Regions from separate parts of the Priestia sp. JSM ZJ58 genome, predicted to be linked through region 1. Evidence: a T-box and tRNA genes for the amino acid it is inferred to sense, from the RefSeq annotation. Region 1 holds a T-box; the other holds one or more tRNA genes.
What was found. The T-box of region 1 lies ahead of ACH6EI_RS01130 (valine--tRNA ligase). A T-box ahead of a tRNA ligase gene usually reads a tRNA of that ligase, here a tRNA-Val.
Positions count from the first base shown of each region.

Region 1 (16,802 bases):
ATAAAACCTTTATACACAGCCAACGAAAAAGGCGTTTTTTTATGAAAAGAGCTTAAAAAGATATATTTTGCCTTTTAATTCTTTCTCATGATACAATTAGTAATTACTATTGTTAGACAATGTGTATACAAATGAGATAAAATTGTTAAAAGAATTCACACTTTACATACTTTAATTGACGAGCATTGGAGGTGTTCATTGCATGGCAGAAAAAGAAAAATTGACAATGCCGCTACTGCCTTTACGAGGTTTGATCGTCTATCCGACAATGGTGCTTCATTTAGATGTTGGGCGAGACAAATCTGTGCAAGCATTAGAAAAAGCAATGATGGATGATCACTTAGTTTGTTTAGTATCACAAAAAGATATGGGTATCGATGAACCAACAAAAGAGGATTTATATAGAACCGGTACGTTGGCAAAAATTAAACAAATGCTAAAGCTGCCGAATGGAACGATGCGCGTCTTAGTAGAAGGACTAAATCGCGTAACCGTTACAGAATTTGAAGACAGCGAAGAATATTTTGTTGTACACGTGGAAAAGCAAAATGAAGAACATCAGGTTGATGTAGAAGATAAAGCGCTGATGCGCACGCTTTTAGACTATTTCGAACAATACATAAAACTTTCCAAAAAGGTGTCCGTTGAAACTCTTTCAACCGTAAGTGACATTGAAGAACCAGGAAGATTAGCAGATATTGTAGCCTCTCATTTACCAATAAAAATTCAGCTTAAACAAGAAATTTTAGAAACAACTGATGTGAAAGAAAGATTAAATACGATCATTTCTCATATTCAAGACGAGCAAGAAGTTTTGCAGCTGGAGAAAAAAATTGGACAGCGTGTAAAGAAATCAATGGAACGCACTCAGAAAGAGTATTATCTTCGTGAGCAAATGAAGGCGATTCAAAAAGAGCTTGGAGACAAAGAAGGAAAGACAGGAGAAGTAGCAACGCTTCGCGAAAAAATTGAAGCAAGTGGGATGACGGACCATGTCAAACAAGTGGCGTTTAAAGAATTGGATCGCTATGAAAAAATTCCTGCTACCTCCGCTGAAAGCTCAGTCATTCGAAATTATATCGAGTGGTTGATTGCGCTACCTTGGACAAACGAAACGGAAGATACGCTCAATATTCATAATGCTGAACAAGTGCTGAACGATGAGCACTATGGCCTTGAAAAAGTGAAGGAACGCGTATTAGAATATCTAGCCGTGCAGCAGTTGACAAAATCTCTTAAAGGCCCTATTTTATGTTTAGCAGGACCTCCTGGCGTAGGGAAAACATCCCTAGCCCGCTCAATTGCTACGTCTCTAGATCGTCATTTTGTACGAGTATCTCTAGGCGGTGTGAGAGATGAGTCAGAAATCCGCGGTCATCGTCGCACGTACGTGGGAGCTATGCCTGGACGCATTATTCAAGGAATGAAAAAAGCAGGAACGATTAACCCTGTATTTCTGCTTGATGAAATCGATAAAATGTCAAATGATTTCCGAGGAGACCCGTCTTCTGCTTTGTTAGAAGTATTGGATCCTGAACAAAATCATAATTTCAGCGATCACTATATAGAAGAAACGTATGATTTATCAAAAGTGATGTTCGTGGCTACAGCTAATAACTTAGCTACGATTCCGGGGCCGCTGCGCGATCGAATGGAAATTATTCAAATTGCTGGTTACACGGAGCTGGAAAAGCTTGAAATCGCGAAGCGTCACCTATTGCTGCGCCAGCTAGAAAATCACGGATTGCAAAAGGGCAATTTGCAGATTCGCGATGACGCCTTAACAGCAATCATACGTTTATATACGAGAGAAGCTGGTGTTCGTAACCTTGAACGCGAAATTGCTTCCATTTGTCGAAAAGCAGCTCGTATCGTAGTCTCTGGTGAGAAAAAGCGCGTGGTGGTGACGGCCAAAACGCTTGAAGAATTCCTTGGTAAGCCTAGGTTCCGCTACGGACAGGCTGAGACGGAAGATCAAGTTGGCGTTGCTACAGGTCTTGCTTACACAACTGTAGGAGGAGACACGCTGGCCATTGAAGTAAGCTTATCCCCTGGTAAAGGAAGACTAGTGCTAACCGGAAAGCTTGGAGACGTGATGAAAGAATCAGCTCAGGCGGCATTTAGCTATGTGCGTTCAAATGCAGAGAAACTAGGAATTGATGAGAAGTTTTATGAAAAACATGATATTCATATCCATGTTCCAGAAGGAGCTGTACCAAAGGATGGACCTTCTGCAGGAATTACCATTGCCACTGCTCTAGTATCAGCACTAACGGGTAAACCAGTGCGTAGAGAAGTAGGAATGACAGGAGAAATTACACTAAGAGGTCGCGTATTACCAATCGGTGGTTTAAAAGAAAAGTCACTTAGTGCACACCGTGCCGGATTAACTAAAATATTAATCCCTCACGATAATGAACGTGATATTGAAGATATCCCTGACAGTGTACAAGAGGAATTAGACATCGTTCTTGTGTCACATGTGGACCAAGTATTGGAACATGCGCTAGTAGGAGAGGTAAAATGAAAGTAACTCAAGCCGATATTGTTATCAGTGCCGTACGCCCTGAACAATATCCTAAAGAAAACCTGCCAGAATTTGCGTTAGCAGGCCGTTCAAATGTAGGAAAATCATCTTTTATTAATAAGATGCTCAATCGCAAAAGCTTAGCGCGTACGTCGTCTAAGCCTGGAAAAACTCAAACGCTTAACTTCTTTTTAATTAATGAAATCCTTCACTTTGTAGACGTACCTGGCTACGGATTTGCAAAAGTGTCTAAAAAAGAGCGTGAAGCATGGGGGAAAATGATTGAAACGTATTTAACAAATCGTGAGCAGCTTAAAGCTGTGTTAATGATTGTTGATCTACGCCATGCTCCTTCAAAGGATGACGTTATGATGTATGAGTTTTTGAAGCACCATGACCTTCCCGTTATGGTTATTGCGACGAAAGCCGATAAAATTCCTAAAGGAAAATGGCAGAAGCACTTAAAAGTAGTGAGAGAAACGCTGGATTTAGATCCAAATGATGAATTAATTCATTTCTCATCTGAAACAGGTGAAGGAAAAGATAAAGCGTGGAAATCTTTGCAGTATCGCATGACTCACTAAACAAAGGAATAGAAGCTAAAAAAATGGAACGTTTATCATCACTCTACCAGGAAGTGAGTCAAACGTTCCATTTTTTTAACTTGTTTACATAGATTACTTTCGTTTGAAAAATAATAAATATAGCCCAACTAGTAACAATAAAATAGGCCAGAAGGTTGTTAAATAATTTACGCCGTCTTCAACTTTTGGCAAAAATAGTTTAAGACGGTCTGAAAACATCATTAAAATGGCAATAATTAAAAGGGTGCCGCCTTGGAAAAAGCCCGATTTGGCTTTTCTAGCACTGAGTAAAAAGCTAATGGCCACCATAAAAACGACCATGCTAATATTCGTAGGCCAAAAGGGAATTTGTTCACTTACATAGAAATGAATACCTAAAGTGATTAATATGTAACTTGCAAGCAAGTTTGAATGATCTTGAGATAAAGCAGACTCAGTTAACAGTGCCGCTCCTATTAAAATTAACAGTACAGGCCACGTGTATACCTTTGCTGCAATGCTCATATGTAGTTCATTCAGTAAGAAAAAGATTCCAAATCCAACTAGTAAGACACCAAAAAACATTGATTGCTTTTTCATAGTAACCTCCAGGTGTTTCAAAACAGAAAACGTGATAAAACGCTGCTTTTTTGATACAATTTATTACGGAATAACAGTTAATATCTTAACACATGTTTTCAAAGACTGTTCACATTTTTTTTTCGAATGACTTATAGAACATGTTATAATAGTTAGAAATAAGGCGAAGATTACATCTGTGTAATGTCCGCCGGTTTTTACGAATAGTAGAATGAAGAACGCCGGATTTTACGGGCAGTTATCTCACTGTAGCTCTTTGGAAATTTAGGGGTTACTGCCCGTCAAATTCGGATAAATAAGCACATTTCAATTATAGGGGGTATGTACAAATGCATATTATAGCAGTCGGCTTAAACTTTCGAACAGCCCCTGTTGAAATAAGAGAAAAGCTTAGTTTTAATGAGCAAGAACTAGCATCTGCCATGAAAACGTTAAGCGGCCAAAAAAGCATTTTGGAGAACATCATTGTTTCAACATGCAATCGTACGGAAATTTATGCTGTTGTTGATCAATTACACACGGGCCGTTATTATGTAAAAGCATTTTTAGCTGAATGGTTCGGAATAGATAAAGAAGAGTTTTCGCCTTATTTAACGATCTATGAAAATGATGGAGCCATCGAACACTTATACCGAGTAGCATGTGGATTAGATTCAATGGTGATTGGTGAAACACAAATTCTTGGACAAGTGCGTTCAAGCTTTTTGCTTGCTCAAGAAGAAGAAACAATTGGAACGGTTTTTAATCAGCTGTTTAAACAAGCTGTGACATTAGCCAAAAAAGCTCATCATGAAACAGAAATTGGTGCGAATGCAGTTTCTGTCAGCTACGCAGCCGTAGAGCTTGCTAAAAAGATTTTTGGAGACTTATCATCTAAACACGTATTGATTCTTGGTGCGGGAAAAATGGGTCAGCTGGCCGTGCAGAATTTATATGGCAGCGGAGCTAAAAAAGTAACGGTAGTGAATCGAACATTTGAAAAGGCACAGGAGCTAGCAAACCGTTTTTCTGGAGAAGCCAAACCATTTGCTGATCTTCAACATGCTTTAAGCGAAGCAGATATTTTAATTAGTTCAACAGGAGCTAATGACTATGTAGTAACGAAACGAATGATGAGTGAAGCAGAGCGTACGCGTAAAGGTCGTCCATTGTTTATGGTAGACATCGCCGTTCCGCGTGACTTAGATCCAGAACTAGATGAGCTAGAGACGGTCTTTTTATACGATATCGACGATTTAAACGGGATTGTAGAATCTAATTTGCAAGAGCGTCAAAAAGCTGCGGATGAAATTGAAATTATGCTTGAAGCTGAAATTGTTGCTTTCAAGTCTTGGCTTGGTACATTAGGCGTTGTACCTGTTATTTCTGCACTTCGTCAAAAAGCACTTACCATTCAAGCTGAAACGATGAAAAGCATTGATCGTAAGCTCCCAGATTTATCTGAGCGTGAGCGCAAAGTGTTAAATAAACATACAAAAAGTATAATTAATCAACTTCTTCGCGATCCAATTTTACACGCGAAAGAATTGGCTGGAGAGAAACATGCTGAAGAGTCTTTAGAGCTGTTCATGAAGATTTTTAATATTGAACAGGAAGTTGCTTTGCAAAAAGAAAAAGAAGAGCAGCTTCATACATCGATTACGTCTCATTCAGTAGCTTATCAGTCTTAAGTGAGGATTGAATAATGGTTGATATGGAATTAACCAGAATCTATGAATTGATTGTGATTTTATACGCGGTGAGCGTTTTATTATATTTTATTGATTTTGTACAAAATAACCGGAAGGCAAACTCGATAGCCTTCTGGTTACTTTCTATTGTATGGGTTTTGCAAACAGCCTTTTTAATTTTACGAATGTTTGAGACGGGAAGGTTTCCTATTCTTACTGTTTCTGAAGGGCTGTATTTTTACGCGTGGGTGTTAATTACTCTTTCACTTGTGATTAATCGCCTGTTCCGCGTTGATTTTATGGTGTTTTTTACAAATGTGATTGGTTTCTTAATTATGGCTATTCATACGTTTGCTCCACTTGAAACATACACGGCTGTCCAGTCGGAGCGCCTTGTGTCAGAATTATTAATCATCCATATTACCATGGCTATTTTATCTTACGGCGCTTTTTCAGTTTCTTTTGTTTTTTCTGCACTGTATCTTGTTCAGTATAATTTATTGAAAAAGAAGAAATGGGGCAAGCGCTTGCTAAGAATTGAAGATTTAACAAAGCTAGATTACATGTCCTATGTATTAATTTTAATTGGTGTACCGCTGTTATTGCTTTCGTTAATCTTAGGAATCATATGGGCTTATATTAAATACGTAGATTTTCATTGGTACGATACAAAAGTGTTAGGTTCATTTTTAATGTTTGTTGCATACAGCGCTTACTTGTATGCTAGACTGCGTAGAGGTATTCAAGGAAAGGCAATCGCGATGTGGAATATTGGATTGTTCTTAGTCTTACTTATTAATTTCTTTTTATTTGGCAGTTTATCGAATTTTCACTTTTGGGGTTCGTAATTAGGAGGACAACATGCGAAAAATTATTGTCGGCTCTCGTCGAAGCAAACTTGCGTTAACACAGACCAAGTGGGTCATTGAACAGTTAAAAAAACAAGGTCTTCCTTTTGAGTTTGAAATTAAAGAAATGGTGACAAAAGGGGACAAAATTTTAAATGTAACGCTGTCCAAAGTAGGCGGTAAAGGTCTTTTTGTAAAAGAAATTGAACAAGCCATGTTAGATAAAGAAATTGATATGGCCGTTCATAGTATGAAAGATATGCCGGCTGTTTTGCCAGAAGGATTAACGATTGGATGTATTCCTTTACGAGAAGATCACCGTGATGCGCTTATTTCAAAAAATGGTGAGCGATTTGAGGAGCTGCCAAGCGGTGCTGTGATTGGGACAAGCAGCTTGCGTCGAGGGGCACAGCTTCTATCTATGCGTTCAGATATCGAAATTAAATGGATTCGAGGAAATATCGATACACGCCTAGAGAAATTAAAAAATGAAGATTACGATGCGATTATCTTGGCCGCTGCAGGACTATCTCGTATGGGCTGGTCGAGAGATACGGTCACTCAGTACCTAGAGCCGGAAATAAGTGTTCCTGCTGTAGGACAAGGAGCTTTAGCTATCGAATGCCGAGAAAATGACGATGAATTATTATCGCTTCTTCAAACTCTAAATCATGATGAAACGGCTCGTGCTGTTAGAGCTGAACGCGTATTTTTAAAAGAGATGGAAGGCGGATGCCAAGTGCCGATTGCGGGATATGGGCGTATAGTAGACGGTGGAAATATTGAGCTAACGTCGCTAGTCGCATCTCCTGATGGCAAAACGATTTATAAAGAGCACATTACGGGAAAAGACCCCGTTGCTATCGGTTCAGAAGCTGCTAGTCGCTTAACATCTCAAGGAGCTAAGCTTTTAATTGACCGCGTAAAAGAGGAGCTGGACAAATAATGAGTCATGAGGCTCCTCTTTTTTTGAAAAAAGTTTTGATTACAAGAGAAGCGAAGCAGGCTCATTCATTTGCAGCACAGATTAAAAAGCTTGGAGGCATACCTTTAAGCTTACCAGTCCTCACGTTTGCACGTTCTAACAATGAAAAAGAAGTGGAAGATGTCCTGCTGTCGATTGACTGTTTTGATTGGATTGTTTTTACAAGTCAAAACGGCATTTCTTTTTTCTTTGAATGGCTAAAAGAGTTAAATATCAGTCGGAGTGCTTTAAAAAGATTAAAAGTGGCTGCGGTTGGAGAAAAAACCGCAAAATTGCTGGAAAAATACGATGTTAACGTGCAACTTGTTCCAAAAGAATACGTTGCCGAATCACTTCTTGAGTCGTTAAAAGCAAATGTGTTACATCACGAGCGAGTTCTCCTTGTACGAGGACAATTAGCCCGCTCTGTTTTAAAAGATGGGTTAAAAGAGTGTGAGGTAACGGATTTAGTTGTATATCAGACCATTCGAAATCAAGGCTCTGAACGCTTGGTTAAGCAACATTTAGAAACAGGAATTGATGCCATTACTTTTACAAGTTCTTCTACAGTGAGATTTTTTGTCGAGTCAGTTAAAGATATTCCGAATTGGCTTGAGCTTATAAATGAAACCAAAGTTGTTTGCATCGGTCCTATTACGAGTCAGACAGCGAGCGAATATGGAATTAAGCATCTTGTTCCTAACACATACACAATAAATGGTATGATAGATATGTTGGTTAGTTGTTTTGAATAATAAAGGAGGATTTTAACATGAAAGATTTACAAATTACACGTCATCGTCGTCTTCGTAATTCTGTAAATATGCGTGCGCTTGTACGTGAAACACATTTACATCCGGAAGACTTTATATATCCTATTTTTATTGTAGAAGGTGAACAAAAAAGAAATGCTGTAAAATCAATGCCAGGTGTGGACCAAATTTCTTTAGACTACTTGAATGATGAAATCCAAGAGTTAGTCGATTTAGGAATCAAGTCAGCTATGGTATTTGGTGTTCCCGCTGAAAAAGATGCGGTCGGCTCACAGGCATACCATGACCACGGAATTGTCCAAAAAGGTATTCGTCAAATTAAAGAAAATTTTCCAGATTTTGTTGTTATCGCAGATACATGCTTGTGTCAATACACAGATCATGGCCACTGTGGTGTAATTGAAGACGGAAAAATCTTAAACGATCCTAGCCTTGACTTATTAGCGCGTACAGCGGTTAGTCAAGCTAAAGCAGGAGCGGATATTATTGCGCCTTCAAACATGATGGACGGTTTCGTGGCAGCTATTCGCCACGGTCTAGACGAAGCTGGATTTGAAGATGTGCCGGTGATGTCTTATGCTGTTAAATATGCATCTGCTTTTTACGGACCATTCCGTGATGCAGCGCATTCTTCTCCTCAATTTGGAGACCGTAAAACATATCAAATGGACCCAGCTAATCGCTTAGAGGCACTTCGAGAAGCGGAATCTGATGTCGAAGAAGGAGCAGATTTCTTAATTGTAAAACCAGCTCTATCATATTTAGATATTATGCGCGATGTGAAAAATACGTTTAATTTACCTGTAGTGGCTTATAATGTGAGCGGTGAATATTCAATGATTAAAGCGGCAGCTCAAAACGGCTGGGTAAATGAAAAAGAGATTGTTCTTGAAAAATTAATTAGCATGAAGCGTGCAGGAGCGGATTTAATTGTAACGTATCATGCTAAAGACGCAGCACGCTGGTTATCTGACAAGTAATTAAGGAGGCTTACACATGAGAAGTTATGAAAAGTCAAAAGCAGCTTTTTTAGAAGCGCAGCAACTAATGCCGGGTGGAGTAAACAGTCCTGTTCGTGCATTTAAATCAGTAGATATGGATCCTATTTTTATGGAACGAGGAAAAGGCGCTACGATTTACGATATTGACGGCAACAAATATATTGACTACGTCTTATCATGGGGACCTTTAATTCACGGACATTCCAACGATCAAGTAGTTGAAGCAGTAAAAAAAGTAACGGAATCTGGTACAAGCTTTGGTGCACCAACATTAATTGAAAATGAGCTCGCTAAAGTTGTGATTGAGCGCGTTCCTTCAATCGAAATCGTCCGTATGGTGAGTTCAGGTACGGAAGCAACGATGAGCGCACTGCGTTTAGCGCGTGGCTATACGGGCCGCAACAAAATTTTAAAATTTGAAGGCTGTTACCATGGACACGGTGACTCTCTTCTCATTAAAGCTGGCTCAGGCGTTGCAACGTTAGGCCTACCAGATAGCCCGGGAGTGCCTGAAGGAATCGCTAAAAACACGATTACAGTGCCGTACAATGATTTAGAAAGCGTACAATATGCTTTTAAAGAATTCGGAGATGACATTGCCGGAGTAATCGTTGAACCGGTAGCAGGAAATATGGGTGTGGTACCACCTCAGCCCGGTTTCTTACAAGGGCTTCGTGATATCACATCAGAATATGGCTCACTGCTCATTTTTGATGAAGTAATGACAGGGTTCCGCGTAGCGTACAACTGTGCACAGGGCTACTACAACATTACGCCTGACTTAACTTGCTTAGGAAAAGTAATCGGTGGTGGTTTACCAGTAGGTGCTTACGGTGGTAAAGCTGAAATTATGGAGCGAGTTGCACCAAGCGGCCCGATTTATCAAGCAGGTACATTATCAGGTAATCCGCTTGCGATGACAGCTGGATACGAGACATTAACACAGCTGACACCTCAATCCTACGATGAGTTCATTCGTAAAGCAGATCGCTTAGAAGAAGGATTGATGGCAGCAGCTGAAAAATATGATGTGCCGTTTACCGTAAACCGAGCTGGTTCAATGATCGGTTTCTTCTTCACAAACGAACAGGTCATAAATTACGAAACAGCGAAAACATCGAATTTAGATTATTTTGCAGCTTACTATCGTGAAATGGCTAATGAAGGCGTGTTTTTACCTCCTTCTCAATTCGAAGGAATGTTTTTATCAACTTCTCATACAGATGCAGACATTGAACATACAATTGCAGCAGCTGAAAAAGCTTTTTCAAAGTTGCGTGGATAAACAGCTAAATAGAAATAACTTTTATAAAGAAGCTTACGGAGGATTCCGTAAGCTTTTTTAGTTTTCAAGACATATTTTAATTTATTTGTTCATACATCTTTAATGACCGCGCTATTACCTGGCGGGTGTTGGAAGGGGGAGAACAATTTGTCGCAGGATAATTTATCATGTCTGCGTTTTTCCGTAGAAGAATCAGTATGGTTTCAAAAAGGACAGGAAGTCTCACAACTTTTGTCTATCTCCTTAGAGCCTCAAGTATCTATTCAAGAATATGACCAATATGTGTCTATTCGAGGAGCATTACAATTAACAGGTGAATACGAAACGTACGAGGGAGAGCACTCGTTACGCGAATATACAAATGAGAATCAAGTGCAATCTATCTCTGTCCGTGAAGACGGAACGGCTGAATTATCACATCAATTTCCTGTTGATATTACCATTCCTAAAAATCGTATTCAAAGTATTGAAGATGTATATGTATCTATTGATTTATTTGATTATGAATTACCAGGCACAAATCAGCTGCAGCTAATGGCTGACTTGTCCATCACAGGATTGTACGGGGAACAGCATGAAGAACAAGAACGAGAAGAAGAGGAAGAGTTTGCGGAAGAACAGCACATCGTCTCCTATGAAGAAGCAGACGATGCTGAAGAGGTATATACTGAAAACTTTGCTCAAGAAGAAGAGAAACAAGAGGAGCAAGAGTTTGACGTAAGCTATCGTGAAGCTCCCGCACTTTTAGAGGCAGAGGCTATTGAAGAAGATCATTCAGAAAAGCCTCCTAGTTATTTTTCATCTGTATTTAAAAAAGAATCTCGTGCTGAGCCGGTCGTGGAATATGAAGAGGAAGCATATGAACCATTTGAAGTCGAAGTGAAAAAAGAGGCACCAATCGAGGAAGAAAGAGAAGACAACGTGATTGAGCTCTTTCAGCTTCGTCAAGAGCAAGAAAGCTTCGAAGAATCGCAAGCTAGTGAATTAAATACGTATGCTGACGTTCAACAAGAGGCTGAGCAAGAAAAGGAAAAGATTATTGTTGAATTTCGGAAAGAAGAAAATGAAAGCGGCCGAAATGAAAACGCCCTTTATTTAACAAAGCTCTTTTCGCGGGAAGAAGAAGCTTTTTCAACGTGGAAGCTTTGTATTGTTCAAGACGGAGATTCGCTTGATACGATAGCAAACCGCTATAATACGAATGTACAAAACATTTTACGAGTGAATAATTTAGGAGATGAATATGAGCTGGAAGAAGGAAGCATCTTAAATATTCCCGTTCGTTAAAGTCGGAAAGAAAACAGTTTTGACGCATATAATGTCTTAACTGTTTTCTTTATTTTTTACGAGGAAGGAGAATATAGATGCAGCGGACAGTAGCAGACTACAAAGTATTGTTAAAAGAATATGACTTAGATGTTGACTTTATCGAAGACTACGGAAAAGTAAAAAAAGTCTATACAAAAACTGGCGTATTTGCGCTTAAAGAAATGGCGAATCATCAAGAGCGAAATCAGAACTTCATTCAAAAGTTGCAGAACGTGTATCAAAAAGGGTGGATGGGCTTTGTCCCTATTTATCAAACGAAGCGTTCTCAGCCCATTGTTTCAGATGAAAGCGGCTCGTATTACTTAATGCCGTGGCTCCCAAATAACCCAACCGAAGAGCGTGATATTCGATATCATAAATTATTTCAAGAGCTTGCTAAGCTTCACGGTGCTTCGGCGCAGGAAGTAGAAGTAAAAAAAGAAGATATAGAAAATCATTATACATCGATGAAAGAAACGTGGGAAAAACGTCAGGAAGAGCTGAAGCAGTACGTAGTAGAATGCGAGAAGAAAGTGTATATGTCCCCGTTTGAGTTGCATTACTGTACATTTTATTATGAAATGACAAGAGCGCTTGAGTTTGGTTTTGGAAAGCTCGATCAGTGGAACGATGAAATGGAAGAAAAGGAAAAGATCCGGCTGGTTACGTCTCATGGAAAGCTATCGGCTAAACATTTTATCTATGACGAACGGGGAAATGGTTTTTTTATTAACTTTGAACATGCAAAAGATGCTTCACCGATTTATGATTTGGTCTCATTTTATTTCCGTACTCTTCGCACGTACCCAGTAACTACCTATGACAGCTATGAGTGGTTTAGTACGTATGAAAAACATTTTGCTCTCAGAGAAGAGGAAAGACTGCTTTTGCACAGTTATTTAGCGTTTCCAGAACCCTTGTATCAGTGTATCGTTCAATATAGGCAGCATAAAGAAAGTAAAACGGAGCTTGAACATATGCAGTCATTTATTCGAGCATACTGGCTGACGAAAAACATTGAACAGCTCAATATTAAAATATTTGAAGTAGATCAGCAAAAAAAAATGGCAGCGGAAGCAGCTGCACAAGCCCAAGCGAACGAATAGCGCTTGGGTTTTTAAATCCAGTCCGAATATAAAGCAACCGCTAGTATGGCAAGAAGTGCCAACAACAGTACATCAAAGGTTGTGGGGAAGAATAGTGTACGTATACCTTGAAAAATTGTTAAAGGAACAATAAACTGTCCACAAGCCGCTCCTGCTGTTTTGAGCCACCGCTGCAGCTGATACGAATTTACATTTATTCGTTTCTTCATTTGTACATGCCCCTTTCAATCCACGTGCCCAGGTTAAAGTAAGTATATGAAAAAAGAAAGAAATGGTGCCATTTTTTTGAGCGGACTTTTCATTTTATTTCCAAAATTAGCGAGTGAATGAAAAAATAAAGAGCAGAACAAAAAAATTATGAATATAATCATAAAAAAATGGAGAAGATTATTGACGATTCAACATTTTTTCATATAGTATAATTAAGAGAAATTCATACATAAATACAGTGAATAGGAAGAGTACGGGATGTTCGTCTTTCAGAGAGAGAAATCAGCTGCTGTGAGATTTCTTAAGAATGTGCACTCGGAATGTCGCCTATGAGTAGCTTTTTTGAACAGCTGCATAGCTCAGTAGAAAAAGCCGGTTAATCAACCGTTATGAAATGAAGTGTATAGGCTTATCAAACGGGATACGTCTATAAAAAAAGGTGGTACCGCGAAATCAACTCCTTTCGTCCTTTTATTAGGAAAGGAGTTTTTTTATGTTTATAAAAGCTTTACACAGTTTCTAAAGACTGAAACTTTATATTATGGAGGTATACATTATGTCTGAAAAAGAAGTGACTCTTCCAACGAAGTATGATCCAAAAGCCGTTGAAGAAAATCGTTATCAGTATTGGTTAGACGGGAAGTTTTTTGAAGCAACAAATGACCCTGAAAAAGAGCCATATACAATTGTAATTCCACCCCCAAACGTAACGGGCAAGCTGCATTTAGGCCACGCTTGGGATACAACGTTACAAGACATCTTAACGCGTATGAAGCGCATGCAAGGCTATGACGTTTTATGGCTTCCCGGCATGGACCATGCGGGGATTGCAACGCAGGCAAAAGTAGAAGAAAAGCTTCGCAGCGAAGGGAAAAGCCGCTACGATCTAGGCCGCGAAAATTTTGTAGCCGAAACGTGGAAATGGAAAGAAGAATATGCAAGCTTTATTCGCCAGCAGTGGTCGAAGCTAGGACTTGGCTTAGACTATTCACGCGAGCGCTTCACGCTTGATGAAGGCCTTTCTAAAGCAGTGCGCGAAGTATTCGTAACGCTTTACAAAAAAGGGTTAATCTATCGCGGAGAATATATTATTAACTGGGATCCAGCTACAAAAACAGCTCTTTCAGACATCGAGGTTATTTACAAAGATGTACAAGGTGCGTTTTATCATATGCGCTATCCGTTGGCAGATGGTTCTGGACATATTGAAATCGCAACAACTCGTCCTGAAACAATGCTAGGAGATACGGCTGTAGCTGTTCACCCTGAAGATGATCGCTATAAGCACTTAATCGGCAAAAAGGTTGTCCTTCCGATTGTAGGTCGTGAAATTCCAATCGTAGGCGATGATTATGTAGATATGGAATTCGGTTCTGGTGCAGTAAAAATTACGCCTGCTCATGACCCGAACGATTTTGAAATTGGAAACCGTCATAATTTAGAGCGTATTTTAGTGATGAATCAAGACGGTACGATGAATGACAAAGCAGGTAAATATGAAGGAATGGATCGTTTTGCTTGCCGTAAGCAAATTGTTAAAGACCTTCAAGAAGACGGCGTATTGTTCGACATTGAAGACCACATGCATTCAGTAGGTCACAGTGAACGAAGCGGTGCCGTTGTTGAACCTTATTTATCAACTCAGTGGTTTGTAAAAATGCAGCCGTTAGCAGATAAAGCAGTAGATCTTCAAAAACAAGAAGAAAAAGTAAACTTTGTGCCTGATCGTTTTGAAAAGACATACTTACACTGGATGGAAAATATTCGCGACTGGTGTATTTCGCGTCAGCTTTGGTGGGGACACCGCATTCCAGCTTGGTATCATAAAGAAACTGGAGAAGTATACGTAGATCATGAGGCTCCAGCAGATATCGAAAACTGGGAACAGGATTCAGATGTATTAGACACATGGTTCAGTTCAGCGCTATGGCCGTTCTCAACAATGGGCTGGCCGGATGTGGATGCAGCTGATTTCAAACGCTACTACCCAACAAATGTGCTTGTAACGGGCTACGACATTATTTTCTTCTGGGTATCTCGTATGATTTTCCAAGGTCTTGAATTTACGGGTAAACGTCCGTTTGACGATGTACTTATTCACGGTCTTGTACGAGATGCTGAAGGTCGTAAAATGAGTAAATCACTTGGTAACGGCGTAGATCCAATGGAAGTAATCGAGAAATACGGTGCAGATTCTCTTCGCTATTTCTTATCTACAGGAAGCTCACCGGGACAAGATTTACGCTTTAGCTTTGAAAAAGTCGAAGCGACATGGAACTTTGCAAATAAAATTTGGAATGCTTCTCGTTTCGCATTAATGAACATGGACGGCATCACATTTGAAGAGCTTGATTTATCAGGCGAAAAGTCAGTTGCGGATAAATGGATTTTAACGCGCTTAAATGAAACGATTGAGCACGTAACAAAATTAGCTGACAAATATGAATTTGGTGAAGTTGGACGCATTCTTTATAACTTTATTTGGGATGACTTCTGCGATTGGTACATTGAAATGGCTAAACTTCCTCTTTACGGAGAAGATGAAGCAGCTAAAAAGACCACTCGCTCAATTTTAGCTTATGTACTTGATAACACAATGCGACTTTTACATCCATTCATGCCGTTTATTACTGAAGAAATTTGGCAAAGCTTGCCGCATGAAGGTGAATCAATTACAGTAGCTAAATGGCCGGAAGTACGCGCTGAGCTTTCGGATAAAGAAGCTGCTAACGATATGCGTTTACTTGTAGATATTATCCGTGCTGTTCGTAACATTCGTGCTGAAGTGAACACGCCGATGAGCAAACAAGTAAAATTATTTATTAAAGCTAAAGATGAAAATATTCAAAGTCAGCTTGAAAAGAATCGTGCGTATGTAGAACGTTTCTGTAATCCAAGTGAGCTTGTAATTTCAACCGATGTTTCATTAGATGAAAAAGCGATGACTGCTGTTGTAACAGGCGCAGAATTAATTTTACCTCTTGAAGGTTTAATTAATATCGAAGAAGAAATCGCCCGTTTAGAAAAAGAACACGATAAGTTAAACAAAGAAGTAGAACGTGTACAAAAGAAATTAAACAACCAAGGCTTTATTGCAAAAGCGCCTGCTAAAGTAGTAGAAGAAGAGCGTGCAAAAGAGCAAGATTACGTTGAAAAACGTGAAGCTGTTCAGTCTCGTATTGCTGAATTACGCGGATAATCAATGGGTTAATAAACCAACAGAAAAAGCGTGGCTTGTATAGCGACGCTTTTTCTTTACATAATAATAGCGATGGAAAAGAAAGGTGAATAAAAGATGATAACGACATATGAAGAAGCGCTTGATTGGATTCATAACAGACTTCGCTTTGGAATCAAGCCGGGGTTAGAACGAATGGAATGGATGCTAGAGCAGCTTGATTTTCCGCAGCAAAATATAAATGCTATTCACGTTGCTGGGACGAATGGTAAAGGTTCTACTGTTTCGTATTTGCGAAATATGTTAGAAGAAGCAGGGTATAAAGTTGGAACGTTTACTTCCCCTTATATCGAAACATTTAATGAGCGGATTAGCGTGAATGGACAGCCTATTTCAAATGAAGCAATGACCGCTCTTGTTCAGGAAGTAAAGCCTGTAGTGGAGCGACTAGAACATACGGACTTAGGGTCAGCAACGGAATTTGAAGTGATTACAATCATGGCTTTTCTTTATTTCGGCTATCATGATTCAGTTGACTATGTTGTGTTTGAAACAGGTCTTGGGGGACGATATGATTCAACAAACGTTGTGAATCCTATGGTGAGTATTATTACAAACATTGGATTTGATCACATGGCGATACTAGGTGATACGGTAGAAGAAATTGCAGCAGAAAAAGCGGGGATTATTAAAAAAGAAGTCCCTATTATTACTGGTGCAGAGCAAGTAAAGGCGCTTGACGTCATTACAGAAGAGGCAAATTTGAAGC
Region 1 covers NZ_JBISEM010000001.1:218,301-235,102, forward strand. Annotated here, with positions in the region: gene lon (endopeptidase La) at 203-2,527, shown strand; gene yihA (ribosome biogenesis GTP-binding protein YihA/YsxC) at 2,524-3,111, shown strand; gene ACH6EI_RS01080 (LiaF transmembrane domain-containing protein) at 3,205-3,690, opposite strand; gene hemA (glutamyl-tRNA reductase) at 4,020-5,360, shown strand; gene ACH6EI_RS01090 (cytochrome C assembly family protein) at 5,375-6,208, shown strand; gene hemC (hydroxymethylbilane synthase) at 6,222-7,154, shown strand; gene ACH6EI_RS01100 (uroporphyrinogen-III synthase) at 7,154-7,927, shown strand; gene hemB (porphobilinogen synthase) at 7,945-8,925, shown strand; gene hemL (glutamate-1-semialdehyde 2,1-aminomutase) at 8,942-10,231, shown strand; gene spoVID (stage VI sporulation protein D) at 10,379-11,518, shown strand; gene ysxE (spore coat protein YsxE) at 11,596-12,645, shown strand; gene ACH6EI_RS01125 (hypothetical protein) at 12,657-12,854, opposite strand; T-box leader at 13,085-13,329, shown strand; gene ACH6EI_RS01130 (valine--tRNA ligase) at 13,412-16,054, shown strand; gene ACH6EI_RS01135 (bifunctional folylpolyglutamate synthase/dihydrofolate synthase) at 16,151-16,802, shown strand, end outside.

Region 2 (16,802 bases), 3.8 Mb from region 1:
CAGCAATAGCATCGCGTACTTTTTCAAGCGAATGTTTAGAGGTGTCTTTATTCGCAATCATTACATTAACATACAAAGCATCAATGAGGCTTAGCTGTCCAATTCTCGAGGCGAGAGCTTCAGATCGATATTCGGTTTCTTCTGAACTTGTATAAAGAGAAACGTCAACGTTTTGACTTAATGGAGATTTAGGAAAACCCGTGATCCCGATCGTTTTGGCACCGTTCGCTTTTGCTGTATTTAAAATGTTCATCGTGTCTTTATTTGTTCCCGAATGAGAAATCACTACCGCTACATCTTGTTTCGTCAATTGAGAAGCGGACATAAGCTGGAAATGGGAATCGATAAATGCAAACGTTTTAATTCCTGTTCGCACAAATTTATGAAAAGCATCCATAGCCACGACTGAAGAGCCTCCCGTGCCATAAAATTGAACTTTATCGGCCTTCATTAAAAGTTTGACGGCTTTTTCAATAGCATTGCCCTCTAGTATTTGTAATGTATTCTCAAGCGTTCGCACGTTGGAGCGAAAGATTTTTTCAGCGATCGTTTTTTCATTATCCGTTTCAGCAATTTCCTCGTGAATCTGCTGAATAGGCGTCATAATTTCAGCAGCCAGCGCTATTTTCATCGCCTGATAGCCCTTGAAGCCAATTCGTTTACAAAAGCGAAAGACTGTTGCATCAGCTACATTTAAATCGTCTGCTACTTCGTTAATGGTACTGTGAATAATTTGTTCCGGCTGTTCTAAAATATAATTTGCAATTTTTTTCTCTTTTTCACTGAATCTAGCATAGTGAGAACGAATTTTTCCTAAACAATTTTGCGTCATAACTGATGTTCCTTTCCACGAATTTAGTAGTAAAAAGAGTATAGCACAAAAATATGTGTGAAAAAAATTTTCTTGTAAACGATTGCAAAATGAAAAATAATTCGTATAATGGAGGTAATGTGAAATTTTTTTTCAAAGGGAGTTTATAAAATGAAAATTGGATTAATCGGTTTAGGAAAAATGGGATATAATTTATCATTAAATTTAATGGACAATCATCATGAAGTTGTAGCTTATGATGTGAATAAAGAAGCGGTAGAAAAACTTTCAAATGAAGGAGCAGCTGGTGCCTTTACTATTGAAGAGCTAGTCAACGAACTTCCCCCTTCACCTAAAGTTGTATGGGTTATGGTTCCGGCTGGAGAAGTAACGGAAAATGTGATTACAGAACTAAAAGACCTTCTGTCAGAAGGAGATATTGTAATAGATGGAGGAAACTCTAATTATAAAGAATCTGTTCGACGTGCTCAGGATCTTCAGGAAAAAGGTATTTACTTCTTTGATGTAGGGACAAGCGGCGGAATGGAAGGTGCAAGAAACGGAGCGTGTACAATGATTGGCGGAGATGCAGAAGCATTCCGTACAATTGAACCAATTTTTAGTGGTATTTGCGTAGAAAATGGATTTATGTACGCAGGCAAAAGCGGAAGCGGTCACTTTTTAAAAATGGTTCATAATGGTGTAGAATATGGAATGATGCAATCCATTGCTGAAGGATTTGAAGTTCTGGAAAAAAGTCAGTTTGATTTCGACTATGAAGCCGTAGCGCGCGTTTGGAATAACGGATCTGTCGTTCGCTCTTGGTTAATGGAACTAACGGAAAATGCGTTTTCAAAAGATCCTAAACTAGATAGTATTAAAGGAGTCATGCAGTCTTCTGGTGAAGGGAAATGGACCGTAGAGACTGCCCTTGATCTTCAAACGGCAACTCCTGTTATTGCTTTATCGCTAATGATGCGCTATCGTTCATTAGAGGAAGATACATTTACAGGAAAAGTTGTAGCAGCACTTCGAAATGAATTCGGCGGTCACGGTGTTGTAAATAAGTAAAGTAGTAAAGTAGGGGGACAGCAGCATGAGCAAAAAATATGCAATAGGTGTAGATATCGGAACAACGAGTACAAAGTCTGTATTATTTTCAGTAGACGGTACAGTCATTGCTAACCATGGGATTGAGTATCCACTATACTCGCCTACGCCCGCGATGGCTGAGCAAGATCCTGAAGAAATTTTTCAAGCAGTTGTACGTACCATTCAAACGGTTGTAAAAACAAGCGATGTAAAACCTGAGGATATTTTATGCGTTTCATTCAGCTCAGCTATGCACAGTGTTATTGCCGTTGATCAGCAGGGAAAGCCGCTGACAAAATGTATTACGTGGGCCGATAATAGAAGTGCAGAATGGACGGAAAAAATTAAAAATGAATACAACGGCCATGAGATTTATTTACGTACAGGCACGCCTATTCACCCGATGTCGCCACTTTCCAAGCTAACATGGCTTTCTAATGAACAGCCTGAATTAGTGAAGGGAACACATAAGTTTATTTCAATTAAAGAATATGTATTCTTTAAGTTGTTTAACGAATATGTGATCGACTATTCGATTGCATCAGCAACAGGTTTATTTAATCTGAAAAATCTTGCGTGGGATGAAGAAGCATTAAAAGTAGCAGGTGTGACGACAGATCAGCTATCCACTCCTGTTTCAACTATGCATCAAGTGAAAGGGCTAAACACAGAGCTTGCAGTTGAGATGCACTTACTGCCGGATACGCCCTTTATTGTAGGTGCAAGCGATGGCGTATTATCAAACTTAGGTGTAAATGCGATTGAACCAGGCGTTGTTGCAGTAACAATTGGGACAAGCGGAGCTATTCGAGCAGTCACTGACAAGCCAGTAGTCGATCCTAAAGGTCGTATTTTCTGTTATGCGTTGACAGAAGACCACTGGGTAATTGGCGGCCCTGTAAATAACGGAGGCATGATTTTTAGATGGGCTCGTGATCAATTTGGAGCGTCGGAAGTCGAAACAGCTAAACGTCTTGGAAAAGATCCATATGAAGTATTAACGGATATTGCGGCTTTAGTGAAACCTGGAGCAGACGGCTTATTGTTTCATCCATACCTGTCAGGAGAGCGTGCGCCGCTTTGGGATGCAAATGCTAAAGGTTCGTTCTTTGGCCTAGGTTTGCATCATAAAAAAGAACATATGATTCGCGCCGTATTAGAAGGCGTTATTTTTAACTTGTATACGGTATTATTGGCACTTGAAGAGTTAATTGGAGAACCTACGAAAATTCAGGCAACAGGCGGATTTGCACGTTCCGCACTTTGGCGCCAAATGATGGCAGATATTTTTAACCAAGAAGTATCCGTGCCGGAAAGCTTTGAAAGTTCATGTCTAGGAGCAGTTATTCTTGGCTTATATAGCCTTGGCGAAGTCGACTCATTAAACGTTGTTTCCGATATGGTTGGAGCGACTAATCATCATTATCCAATCAAAGAAAACAGTGAAGTATATAAAGAGTTAACGACTATCTATATTCGTTTGGCTCGTTTATTTAAAGAAGAATACGAAAGCATTACGGCTTTTCAAAAAAAATACGTACATTAAGTTCAAAAATCATCGCTTGAAGCTTTCAGGCGATGATTTTTTGTGTGTTAGGTTATCTAACAACCAAAAGAGTTAACACTACACAATATATAAAAGTTCCCTCAAATAATGTTACAATTTGTCCAGTGTATCCCTGTTTCGCATTAAATATAATAAGGAATAACGTTAGTATTTATCACATACTAGAAGGAATCGTCACAAACGCCTTTATATTTCAGAAAATTCAAATAAAATTTGTTTTTTGAAATGAACTTATTTTATGAAAAGGGGTTTTATGGATGAAAACACAAATCGAGCAAGATGGAATTGTGACGCTCACAGATGAGACGCACAATCAGCTGAGCGGCAGCGATCTTTGGAATGAAGATTTACGTCCTACTACGATGAAAGAACATTCTTGGAAAGGAGTTAACTTTGCCACGCTTTGGATTGGGATGTGTCTGTGTATTCCAGCTTACACAATGGCGAGCGGAATGATGACGCTTGGAATGAACTGGTGGCAGGCAATTGGTACAATCTTTTTAGGAAATGTAATTGTTCTTATTCCTATTTTGCTTAATTCTCACGCTGGAACCAAGTTTGGCATTCCTTATCCGGTATTTGCCCGCCTGTGGTTTGGAGATAAAGGAGCACATATCCCAGCACTGGCTAGGGCTATTGTGGCTGCTGGATGGTTTGGAATTAATACATGGATTGGAACGGAAGCAATTGATACACTGCTAAGCGCTTCATTTTCATCTTGGAATGGTTTAGCTGGTCATACAGCCATTGTATTTGCTCTCTTTTGGCTTTTAAATGTAGGAGTGGCGTATAAAGGACCGCAAGCAATTAAAGTGTTAGGAGCGATTGCTGCTCCGGTTATTGGTATTTCAGCTATTATTCTTTTTATATGGGCTTATACAAACTCAGGAGGGTGGGGACCCATTTTATCTACGCCTTCTAAATTTACATCCACCGGAGAATTTCTAGCTGTATTTTTCCCTGCTTTAACCGGAGTCATTGCATTTTGGGCGACGCTCGCTTTGAACATTCCGGATTTTTGTCGATATGCTAGAAGCCAGAAATCCCAAATGGTTGCGCAAACCTTCTCCTTGCCGTTGACGATGAGTGTTTTTTCATTTATTGGAATTGCTGTTACCTCGGCAACCATCGTTATATTCGGAGAAGCTATTTGGGATCCAGTGGCGTTAGTAGCTAAATTCCCTCCGTTTATCATTTTCTTAGGAACAATCGTTATCGTGCTTTCTTCTTTAACGATTAATGTGGGAGCAAATATTGTGGCGCCGGCCCGTGCAATTGAGAATCTGAATCCAAAGAAAATCACGTTTGCGATGGGAGCGCTAGTAACCGGTATCTTTGCTATTTTGCTTCAGCCATGGTACATCATGTCTAATTTCGGGAATTATATCTTTGGATGGCTTGGAACATACGGAGCGCTGCTTGGTCCTATAGACGGCATCGCCATTGCTGACTACTGGCTTGTAAGAAGGAGACAGATGGCATTAAAGGATTTATACGAGGTAAACGGTCGCTATAGTTATTCAACTGGTTTTAATAAAAACGGTATTTATGCATTAGTAATTGGCGTGGCCATACCTGTTTTAGGCTTACTGATTCCTGGACTGCGCTTTTTATGGGATAATGCCTGGACATTTGGTCTATTCATTTCTATCATCGCCTATACGTATCTCATGAGAGGAGATAAAAGTGTATTAGCGCCGGGAGAATATGAAGAAATAACGTTAAAAACAAGCGAAAAACCAATTATCGACAGTCAAACCGCTGATCCCACCATCACTAAATAAATAAGATAAATCCAATCATTAACATGATTGGATTTTTTTATGAGTTGAAACTCTATGGAAGAAAATTGATAAAATTTTTTTGAGTTTTTTTATTGATTTAAGAATTTTTTTTTCATATAATTTAAGTAATAAAAAGATGAAATCGTTTTCTGATTTAATTAATGTAAACGATTTCGATAATTAAAACGTATTTTTTAAAAAATTAACAGGTTTAGAGCTTTTTTGCTACATAAAGAAAGCGTTTACTTAAGGGGAAGGTGGAAAGCAAGATGGATGCATACTTATTAGCTATTACGGTTGTCGCAATTGTTATTGTTATTGTAGGTGTTTCAGTTTTTAAATGGCATGCGTTTATCAGTTTAACGGTTGCGAGTTTGTTTTTAGCAATTGCTTCTGGGTTATCAATGGATAAAATTGTTGCCGCTTACGAAACGGGAGTGGGCGGTGTTTTAGGACACTTAGTAGGAATTTTAGCACTGGGAACAATTTTAGGTAAGCTGATGGCTGATTCAGGCGCTGGCATGCAGGTAGCGGATTATTTTGTAAGAATATTCGGTGTGAAAAGATTGCCGTGGGCAATGCTAGTAGCAGGTTTCATTATTGGTATTCCTGTTTTCTTCGAAGTAGGAATTTTAATCTTACTGCCTTTAGTTATTTCGATTCATAAAACAACAAAACAAAATATATTATTGATTGCTCTGCCAGTTATTGCAGGATTATCAATTGTTCACGGTCTCGTTCCTCCTCATCCGGGAGCGATGGCAGCTATTAGTATTTACGGAGCAAATACGGGGAAAGTGCTTTTATACGCGTTAATCATTTCAATTCCAGCAGCAGTTATCGCTGGACCAGTTTTTGCAAAATGGGTTAACAAACGAGTAATTCCAGAAGGAGAGCCGGATTTAATTCGTATCACGACAACATCTAAAGATCTTCCTGGTACAGGCGTTTCATTCTTTGTTATTTTACTTCCTGTTTTATTAATGGTTTTAGCAGCAATAGTGCCTATTATTAACGGATTGCCAAGCGGCGTAGTGAAGTTTGTAGAATTAATAGGAAGTCCATTAATTGCACTTTTAATTTCTTGTTTTGCAGCGTTTTACCTGCTTGGAAAACGTCAAGGTATGACAAAAGATGTGATTAAAAAACTAACGGAAGAATGCTTGCTTCCTGTAGGATCTATTGTCTTGATTATTGGTGCAGGCGGTGGCTTCAAACAAGTATTAATCGATAGTGGAGTAGGTACAACGATTGGTCAAATGTCTGAACATCTATCTCTATCACCACTTGTACTTGCATTTTTAATTGCTGGATTAATCCGTATCGCTACAGGTTCAGCAACAGTTGCATTAACAACAGCGGCGGGTATTGTTTCACCGATCATTGAGCACATGTCTGGTGTTAATTTAGAACTTCTGGTTATTGTTACGGGCGCGGGTTCACTAATGTTCTCTCACGTTAATGATGCTGGATTCTGGATGGTGAAGGAGTATTTAGGATTAACAGTAAAAGAAACGTTCAAAACATGGACTGTTCTGGAAACGCTTCTATCCTTTATTGCTTTTGCAGGAGCACTTATTCTAAATGCAATAATCTAAAAATAAGACTCTTTTACTCTATGTAAAAGAGTCTTATTTTTTTATGAAAGAAAAGAATTTACTAGAAAAATAATCAAAATATTTTATTTATTCGTTAAATTATGGCAAAATAGAAATAGAAGAACAATAGCTTCTAAGAAGGGAATGACAGAGAGTGAGTAATCAACTAGTATTTTTCACAAACTTTTCAGAAGGAAAATTAGATTCAGACGTTTCTTGGTATTGTCCACCAGCTCAATTTCAAATTGATACGGAAACGAATCGATTAGTGATTAAAACAGACGCTAAAACAGATTTTTGGCAGCGTACTCATTATGGCTTTGAAGCGGACAATGGACACTTTCTTTATCGTGAAGTAGAAGGCGACTTTGAAATCATGACAAAGGTGCATACATATCCAGTTAATCGCTACGATCAAGCAGGTCTCATGATTCGTGTATCAAAAGATACGTGGATCAAAACGTCAGTTGAATACAATCCCGATGGCCCTAACCAATTAGGAGCAGTCGTAACCAACCAGGGCTTCTCAGATTGGTCCAGTCAAAATTTTACTCAAAACAAATCAGCGCTTTATTTTAAAATTCAGCGCAAAAATGATGATTACACCGTTTGTTATTCAAGTGATGGAGATTCCTGGACTCAGCTCCGAATCGCTCACTTATTGCACTCATCCAAAGAACCTGTTCAAGTTGGGATTTACGCTTGTAGTCCTCAAGGAGAAGGATATGAGGCCCAATTTGATTTTATAAAAGTAGAAAAGCTTTAAACGAAAACCACGATTTAGTCACAGTTAAATCGTGGTTTTTATTTAGAGAGCACATTATCTAAAGGCTGTGTGGCAGCAGTGGGTGTCGATTGATTGTGTAAAGCAATTTTTTGTTTGAAATAGCTGATGACAAACCCTGTAATCGCAATGGACATAAAAGAGAAAATTCCTTTTGAAAATCCAATTGAATACATGCTCGACAGCACGACGAGGAAATCAAATGAAAAATTCACTTTTCCAGGATCCCAACCGAATTTTCGCTGCGCGAATAACGCTAGAATATTAGCACCCCCAAGAGAAGCTCCGTTCATAAATAAAATGGATAAGCCAAGACCGGCAATTAGTCCGCCCGTAACAGCACCCATCAGGCTGGGAAGTGTAAAAGCAGGAAGCAAGTGATCGAGTGAAGTGAGAAGTGATAGCAAAGACACTGATCCTATAGTTGTGACGGTAAATTTCCATCCCATTTGAAAGAAGGAAAAGAGATAAAAAGGAATATTAATGAGAAAAAAAATCACCGCAAACGACAAAGGAAGGGCATATGATAAGCTAAGAGACAGACCAGCTGTTCCCCCCGTCACTACGTGAGAGTGCCGCAAAATAAGAACACCAATACTTGCAATCGTACATCCAAGAATAATCCATAAAACTTTTTTCATAAATAAACCCCTTTGTTTGTTTTTTCGGAATTTTCATTTTCAATTATCTACTTTAATGATAGGATATTAAATAAAGAAAACACATGTATAAATGAAGGAAATAATACTTGTTCTGTTATCAACTTGAATAAAGATTTTATTTATTATATTCATTTTGAAAGGAAAGGTTTGTATGGATCAAATCGATGTACAATTATTGTCTATTTTGCAAAGAGACGGGCGTATGACGATTAGTGATTTATCAAAAAAGCTGGCTCTTAGCCGTCCAAGCGTATCAGAAAGGCTGCAGCGCCTTCAGGAACGAGGAGTGATACAGCGTTTCAGCGCTACGGTGTCTCCGAAAGCTTTAGGGAGAGATACACAGCTGTTTATTCAAGTAAGCGAATTAAAAAGAAAACCAGAGGAATTTGAAGACTTTATTGAGCAAAATGAAGATGTGCTTGAATGTCATCGCGTAACGGGACCGGTTTCTTATTTTATCAAAGCAGCCGTGTCTGGAATGGATGGACTTAGAATGCTCGTGGATGAACTGATTCCTTATGGAAATGTGAATACCTCAATTATTTTAAAGTCGCCTGTAGAAAACAGGATGATTACTCCTATACAAAAACCGACCCCATAAGAGGCCGGTTTTTTGTGTAAGGACATATTAATAAAACCCTTTAATAATATAAAAATGATTTTGCAAAATATCAGGAACTTCTTCTTCTGAAACGTTTCTTTTCGTCTTTTTTCCGCTGTCTGTTACAGTTAGTGTTTCACCAGAGAGGGTAATTCGCCCTGTAGGTGTTGCGATCGTAACAAGGCGTTTGTGTACAAACGGAGAATCAGCTGACGTTTGATTGAACTCACACATGGGAGTAAAGTCTGTCAGTTTCTTAGGAAGCGTAGACACACGGTACAGCGTTTTCCATACATCATCTTCCCATCGCTGCAAATCATACATATGCTCAGCAACGTTTGTCATACGATAAGAGCCGCTTACATCTCTTACTACTTCGCCATTTAAAGGCATTGGCTTGCGAACAGAATCTCCAAATCCAACGTCTACGATATAAGACTGATTTTTAACTGTCACAAGGTTTGTAGCGTGACTTCCTTCAATGGTCCACGTGCCATCGGGTTTTTTGACGGTAGCTGAAACGTACGAGACTTCATAACCGCTTTCTTTTAACAGCCAGCCAAATAAACCGTTTAATTCGTAGCAAAATCCTCCGCGCAAATTTACAATTACTTTTTGAAAGATCCGTTCTAAATCAATGATAATAGGAGTTTGAGACAAAACGTCTAAGTTCTCAAACGGAACATGAAGCATATGCTTGTTCTGTAAAGCAGCTAAGTTTTCATACGTTGGACTATCCGGTTTCTTAGCTAAAAACCGACTAAAATAATAATTAATATTCATCAAATACACCTCTTAGTGAATCATTTCTCTTTGTCTTTAAGCTTAGCAGAATATTCATGTAACAGCGTTTTTTTAATGGTTTCTTTGGAAGCAAATTCTTTCAATCTCAGCTTTTTGTTCTTTACTGACTTCTCTTAAAGGATTAGTGGCTAGAAAACATAGTGGACAGACAAAATCAAAATAAAATTCAGCGTGTGCTTTCATCCCGTCATGCTCCTTTATGGCATGTTTTTAGTTTATCAAAAGTAAAGACGGTTCTTCCAACTTGGGGACTGTGGAAAAATAGTTGACAAAATTGGATAACTCTTTCTATAATATAGTCAATACATATTACGAGCGATTAGTTCAGTGGGAGAATACATCCTTGACAGGGATGGGGTCGGGGGTTCGAATCCCTCATCGCTCATACCAAAGCCGTTTTCTTATTAATAAGAGAGCGGCTTTTTCACTTTCTTCATTGGTTTAGGAAGAATGCCACATTGTAAATCGTAATCATTACGTTTATAATAATTAAAACTAAATAAGTAAAACTATGATTTGTTTTAAAGTTGAAGGGTGGAGTGACCATGAATGAAAAGATGATGGAGGTTTTTGCAAGAGATATAATTGCTTCTCTTCCTTTTAACAAGCGAATGCTATATCAATTCATTGAGGGAGTCGAAGATCGTTTAGCGCAAAAAGCTGAGACGAAAAAACAGTTTTTAACACTCCTTAAACAGCAGTCTCCTCACCACCAAGCAGCTGAACGTTTTGGGATGAGCATTTACGAAACGGTTGCTTTAATGCACGAGATTGAAGACGAAATTAGTGAAAAGCTAGAAAAGAAATTAGATAAATACAAGTGGATAGATTGTACGGATTATGCTACATATTCAAAACAAACTATTAACAGTGCGCGCTATTATCTTATTATTTCTTAGTTAGTTTACTGATTTTGTATATTGTAGGTGTATGAACTGAAAATAAGTTGGACTTTAAAAATGAGTGTATATTCAAAAGCGGCTGATGTGATTTGAAATTTTGAGCGCGTATAGAAGAATTAAAGTATAATGAAACATAGTGCATCAGGTCATGATAAAGATAATCACTAATTTAAAATAAATGAGGGTACAAAATGAATCAAAGAAGTTTTAGTCAATACGGTCTTAGTGACAAGGTAGCTAAGGCACTTTCTAGCCTGCAATACAATCATCCTACGGAAGTACAAAGCAAGGTGCTTCCCATCGCGCTAGAAGAAAGAGATGTTGTCGTGAAGTCTCAAACAGGAAGTGGAAAAACGGCTTCCTTTGGCATTCCACTGTGTGAATTAGTTAATTGGGAAGAAAATAAGCCCCAGGCCTTAGTGTTAACGCCTACACGAGAGCTGGCTGCACAGGTAAAAGAAGATATTACCAATATCGGCCGTTTTAAGAGAATTAAAGCAGCAGCTGTCTATGGAAAATCACCATTTGCCAAGCAAAAAGTAGAATTAAAGCAAAAAACACATATTGTCGTGGGAACGCCTGGACGAGTGCTTGATCATATAGAAAAAGAAACGCTTGCATTAGAGAAAATTCGTTATTTGGTTATTGATGAAGCAGACGAAATGCTAAATATGGGTTTTATTGATCAAGTGGAAGCAATTATTCAACATCTTCCTAGTGAGCGTGTAACGATGCTTTTCTCGGCTACGCTTCCTGAAGATATTGAAGAGCTGTCTCGCAAATATATGAAGAAGCCGGTTGATGTTGAAATCAAAGCGAACGGATTAACAACAAGCACGATTGACCATTCTGTTATAACAGTACAAAATGAACGTAAATTTGAACTGCTGAAAGACGTAACTACAGTAGAAAATCCAGACAGCTGCATCATTTTTTGCCGCACGCAAGAGCAGGTAAATACGCTGTTAGATGATTTAGATGATCTTGGATATCCTTGTGATAAAATTCATGGGGCAATGGTGCAAGAAGACCGTTTTGAGGTTATGAATGATTTCAAAAAAGGGAAATTCCGCTATTTAGTAGCAACAGATGTAGCTGCGAGAGGAATTGATATTGATAATATCACGCACGTTATTAACTATGACCTTCCGTTGGAAAAAGAAAGCTACGTTCACCGTACGGGAAGAACGGGACGTGCCGGTAAAAAAGGGAAGGCTATCACATTTGTAACGCCTTATGAAGAGAGAATGCTATCGGAAATTGAAGAATATATTGGTTTTTCGATTCCAGTATCTACTCCTCCTTCTAAAGAAGAAGTACAGCAGGCAGCATTCGCTTTTAATGAAAAAATTAATGAGCGTCCAGAAGTTAAAAAAGATAAAAGCGAGTCATTAAATAAAGACATTATGAAGCTGTATTTTAACGGAGGAAAGAAAAAGAAAATTCGAGCGGTCGATTTTGTAGGAACAATCGCAAAATTAGACGGAGTAACCGCAGACGATATTGGAATTATTACGATTCAAGAAAATGTCTCGTATGTAGAGATTCTGAATGGAAAAGGTCCCAAAGTGTTGCAAGCAATGAAAAACAAAACAATTAAAGGAAAGAAATTAAAAGTTCATAAAGCGATTAAATAATAAAGGAAAGTCCATCTTTTTAAAGATGGGCTTTATTTATACAGCCAATAAAGGAGTTGAGAGTATGAAGTACATAAAAGAAGCGTGTGTAGAAGGGTATGAGCAGGCAAAAAAAGCGGAAAAGCTAGGAGCAGACCGCATTGAATTATGTGACAATCTCAGTCAAGGAGGCACTACGCCAAGTTACGGCACCATTCAACATGCAAGTGAACACCTTGATACAGATATCAACGTGATTATTCGCCCAAGAAGCGGTGATTTTTTATATTCCGAAGCAGAATTTCAAATTATGAAAAAAGACGTTAAAGCATGTAAAGACCTTGGAGTAAACGGAGTAGTATTCGGCATATTAACAGAAAAAAATGAAATCGATCACGGACGCACTAAAGAATTAATAGCAGAAGCTCGTCCTTTAAGCGTTACGTTTCATATGGCATTTGATGAGATTAAAGATAAATACAAAGCCATTGATATACTTAGTGAAATGGGAGCAGACCGCATTTTGACCAAAGGTGGGAAAGGGTCTGCTTTGCAAAACTTGCAGGTGATCCGAGAACTGATCACATACGCCAATGACCGTCTTATTATTTTGCCCGGCGGAGGAATTCATGAAGGCAACGCAGATCGGGTTATAAAAGACACACAGGCGACTGAATTACACGGAACAAAAATTGTAGGAGATTTATCGGATTAAATAAAAAGAGGCTGGGACAAAAGTATGTTAGTCAAAGTGAAAAACGAACCACTAATCAACATGTTTGATTGGTGGTTCGTTTTTTTGTGATGGTAAATATAGTTTTATGTGTTTCGTTCCTTCTAGCAGGTGATTGGAGGGCAAGGCGAAGACTCCTGCGGGAACAGCGCCCGCCCGCGGAAAGCGAAGCCTTGCACGGAAATCAACTGCGGTGTCATAAGCAGTCCAGCTCATCTATCTCACTTGTTCATCTTTAGGTTGGATCCATTTCGTTATGTCTCAACCTCTTTTATTTTGATGTGTTTTCTTTTGATGCTAAGCTGCTCGTCATTTTGGTACGCTGAAAGAAAAACGAACCTACGACGAGTAAAGCAATTAAAAGAGTTAAAAAGAACTGCGAACGCAATGAATCAATAAATGCCATGGCAATAAAGATACTAGTGATGGCAAGGATTGTAGCGTAAGTTAAGTAAGGAAACAACCACATTTTAATTTTTAATGCTTCAGGGTTTTCTTTTTCATATTTTTTTCTCATTTTAATTTGTGAAAATGCAATAACGAGGTACACAAGAAGGGCTACGCCGCCTGATGCATTCACTAAGAACAAAAAGATTTTATCTGGCGAAATATAGTTAAAGATGACGCTGATGTACGAAATAACTGTACATGCTAATATCGCGCTAACCGGTACGCCTTTTTTATTTAATTTTGAAAAGCTTTTTGGCGCATTACCATTTTGAGACATGGAAAACAGCATACGAGAGCTTGTATACAAACCAGAATTCAGACAAGAAAGGACAGCTGTTAAAATAATAAAGTTCATAATTTGAGCGGCGGCCGGTATGTTTACTAATTCAAGAATAGAGACAAATGGGCTTTTCATTAGGCTTGATGAATTCCACGGAAGAACGGTTACTAAAATAAAAATAGATCCTAAATAGAAAAATAAAATACGATAAATAACGGTATTGGTCGCAATGGTAATGGCTTTTTCAGGTTGAGAAGATTCACCTGCCGCGGTTGCAACAATTTCTGTTCCCATAAAGGAGAACATGACAAGGGCGATTCCTAAAAATACAGAGCTAATTCCATTCGGTAAAAAGCCGCCTTTATGCAAAAGATTGGAAGTGCCGGGAGAATCAATTCCTGGAATGAATCCACAAATAATAGCAATACCTAAAAATAAAAAAAGAACGATACTGACAACTTTAATGAGAGAAAACCAATATTCAAATTCTCCGAAAGATTTAACAGAGTACAGATTGGTCATCGTTAATAAAAAAGTAAGAGTCAGACTAACTCCCCAAGACGGTAAAGACGGGAACCAGTATTGAATAATATTTGCACCTGCAATGGCTTCAACAGCAATAACGATAACCCAGAAAAACCAGTAGAGCCAGCCAATTGTGTAGCCGGCCCAAGGGCCTAATGCCTCTTTTGCATAAGTGGAAAACGAACCGCTGGAAGGATTTGCAGTAGACATTTCTCCAAGCATTCGCATGACTAAAATAACGAGTAAACCAGCAAATGCGTACGAAAAAATAGAGCCGGGTCCAGCGGTGTTAATGAGTGATCCGCTTCCAATAAACAATCCAGCGCCAATAATTCCTCCAAGAGAAATCATGGTGATATGCCGGATCTTTAACTCTTTTTTTAACTGTGGCTGTGGATGGCTGTTCATTTGTAACCTCCTATATAACCTGAATTTTTAGTTAATACGGAGAATTATAGTATGTTATAAGGTGCAAGGACAGGATGTTGTTAGAAGTTCTTTCATATAAAAAAACGGATATGAATGGTTGCATTCATATCCGGCTTACTCTGACACAGACATTCATTATGCGTAGAAAGTACCTGATTAGCGCCTTTTTTCTTTATTATAATAAGCAATGCAGATGAATTTTTTATGAATGGTAGCTGAAAATAAGCTGAATGATTGTTTTAGATACGTTAATCAAAAGAGATATACATCCGATTAAAGGATAATATGGAATGATATTCAAACTCTCCGTAAAGCACTAAATGCGGGTTTTCCTTTCTGAAAACGGGTATATATAGTAGTAAGAAGTTCATTCTTTTGCTAAGTATAAAAGAAAGATGTGCGATAGAAACAGGAGGTTATAAATAATGAAACATGTTGAAGTAGTAGAAAACGGAGCGAATATTAACGAAGCAGTTAATCAATTTGCAGATAAAGGTTTTGAGAAAAATGAAGTATACGTGTTTACCTATGACAAGGAAAATTCTAAAAATTTAACAGAAGTAACGGACACAAATATTATTCGACTGTCTGAAGAAGGTCCTTTACATTCAGCAGCGAGTTTATTTTTAACAAGAGAAGATGAGCTTCGAACAAAAATGGCTGCGCTAGGTTTATCAAAAGACGAAACAAAAAAATATGAAGAAGAGTTAAAGAAAGGCAGTGCGATTGTAGTGGCTGCTACGGGAGAAAGAAAAGACGTTTAATTAGGGCAAAAGTAGTTTAGTTAAAGTAAGATTCGAACGCGGTTGATTCTCTATCAAGAATCAGCCGCGTTCGGATTTTTTTGTGGGGACGGTGTAACAAGTGATCTATACGAGCTCCTTTATTCCATTTGTTCGTCTTTAAATTCACTCGATTTCGTTATGTCTCACACTCTTTTTTGTTTTTTCCAATATATGATTGATAAAACTAATGGTATTAGTTAAAATAAAAACTAATACCATTAGTTTTTATTTTGATAATAGGGGATGAGGAAATGAGAATAGTTCGTGAGAAAATGTTGTATCAATTGACGTTTTTGCCTCGGTTTTTTCCAGTGAATTGTTATTTAGTCGAAGAGAAAGACAGTCTTACGTTAATTGATGCGGCTCTTCCTTACAGCGCGTCAGGTATTTTGAAAGCTGCAGATCAAATTGGAAAACCGATTACTCGAATTGTTTTTACTCATACTCATGAAGATCACATCGGAGCGATTGATAATGTGAAGAAAAGTTTGCCGAATGCTTCTGTTTATATGTCGCAAAGAGATTATCGATTATTTTCAGGAGACTTCACACTCAATTCTGAAGAACCTCAAAACCCAATCCGTGGAGGAATACCAAAACTAGGAAAGATTTCAACTAAAATTGATCATTTCATCGAAGAAGAGTCTTATATAGGCTCACTTGCCCCTATTTTTACACCTGGACATACACCTGGGTCTATGTCTTTTTTAGACCAGAGAACGAACGCATTAATTGCGGGAGATTCTTTCCAAGTGCGGGGAGGAGTTGCCGTATCAGGTCAGTTAAAACCGCTGTTTCCGTTTCCTGCCTTTGGAACGTGGAGCAAAGAGCTAGCGCTTAAAAGTGCAGAAAAGCTATATGAATTAAACCCGTCACTTCTTGCTGTTGGACACGGAAGAATGCTTTCTCAACCGCTAAAAATGATGGAAAAAGCAATACAACAAGCAAAAGTAAAAATAGAAAAGAGGAGATGAAGGGATGTCGCCACGACAAGGACTAGATTTCAAAAAGGTTATTCAAACAGGTGAAAATTTGGCCAATCGTGAAGGGTTTTATGCTGTTACAATTGCTTCATTAGCCAAAGAATTAGATGTTCGCCCTCCGTCTTTGTATAATCATATAAAAGGGTTAGAAGAGCTGCGCAAAGAACTGGCTTTAAGCGGACTGCAGCAGCTACACTATCTTCTAAAAAGTGCTGTTGAACATGCTTCTGCAGAAGACGCTGTTTATCAGCTAAGTAAAGCGTACGTTTCATTTGTAAGAAAGTCTCCCGGAATATACGAAGCAACGGCAACGGTGGCACCAACGATACAGGATGAAGAAGTACAAAAAGCATCTGATAACATCGTATTTTTAGTGCTGGAGGTGTTAAAACCGTA
Region 2 covers NZ_JBISEM010000001.1:4,001,805-4,018,606, reverse strand. Annotated here, with positions in the region: gene ACH6EI_RS20695 (MurR/RpiR family transcriptional regulator) at 1-832, opposite strand, end outside; gene gnd (phosphogluconate dehydrogenase (NAD(+)-dependent, decarboxylating)) at 983-1,882, shown strand; gene gntK (gluconokinase) at 1,908-3,449, shown strand; gene ACH6EI_RS20680 (NCS1 family nucleobase:cation symporter-1) at 3,728-5,254, shown strand; gene ACH6EI_RS20675 (GntT/GntP/DsdX family permease) at 5,524-6,852, shown strand; gene ACH6EI_RS20670 (DUF1349 domain-containing protein) at 7,007-7,618, shown strand; gene ACH6EI_RS20665 (YitT family protein) at 7,657-8,277, opposite strand; gene ACH6EI_RS20660 (Lrp/AsnC family transcriptional regulator) at 8,450-8,899, shown strand; gene ACH6EI_RS20655 (arylamine N-acetyltransferase family protein) at 8,927-9,682, opposite strand; tRNA gene ACH6EI_RS20650 (tRNA-Val) at 10,017-10,088, shown strand; gene ACH6EI_RS20645 (hypothetical protein) at 10,249-10,602, shown strand; gene ACH6EI_RS20640 (DEAD/DEAH box helicase) at 10,797-12,242, shown strand; gene ACH6EI_RS20635 (copper homeostasis protein CutC) at 12,307-12,936, shown strand; gene ACH6EI_RS20630 (amino acid permease) at 13,226-14,617, opposite strand; gene ACH6EI_RS20625 (YflT domain-containing protein) at 15,064-15,402, shown strand; gene ACH6EI_RS20620 (MBL fold metallo-hydrolase) at 15,675-16,397, shown strand; gene ACH6EI_RS20615 (TetR/AcrR family transcriptional regulator) at 16,402-16,802, shown strand, end outside.
Region 2: it has a tRNA-Val gene. The T-box ahead of ACH6EI_RS01130 (valine--tRNA ligase) is inferred to sense a tRNA for this amino acid. The anticodon was not compared.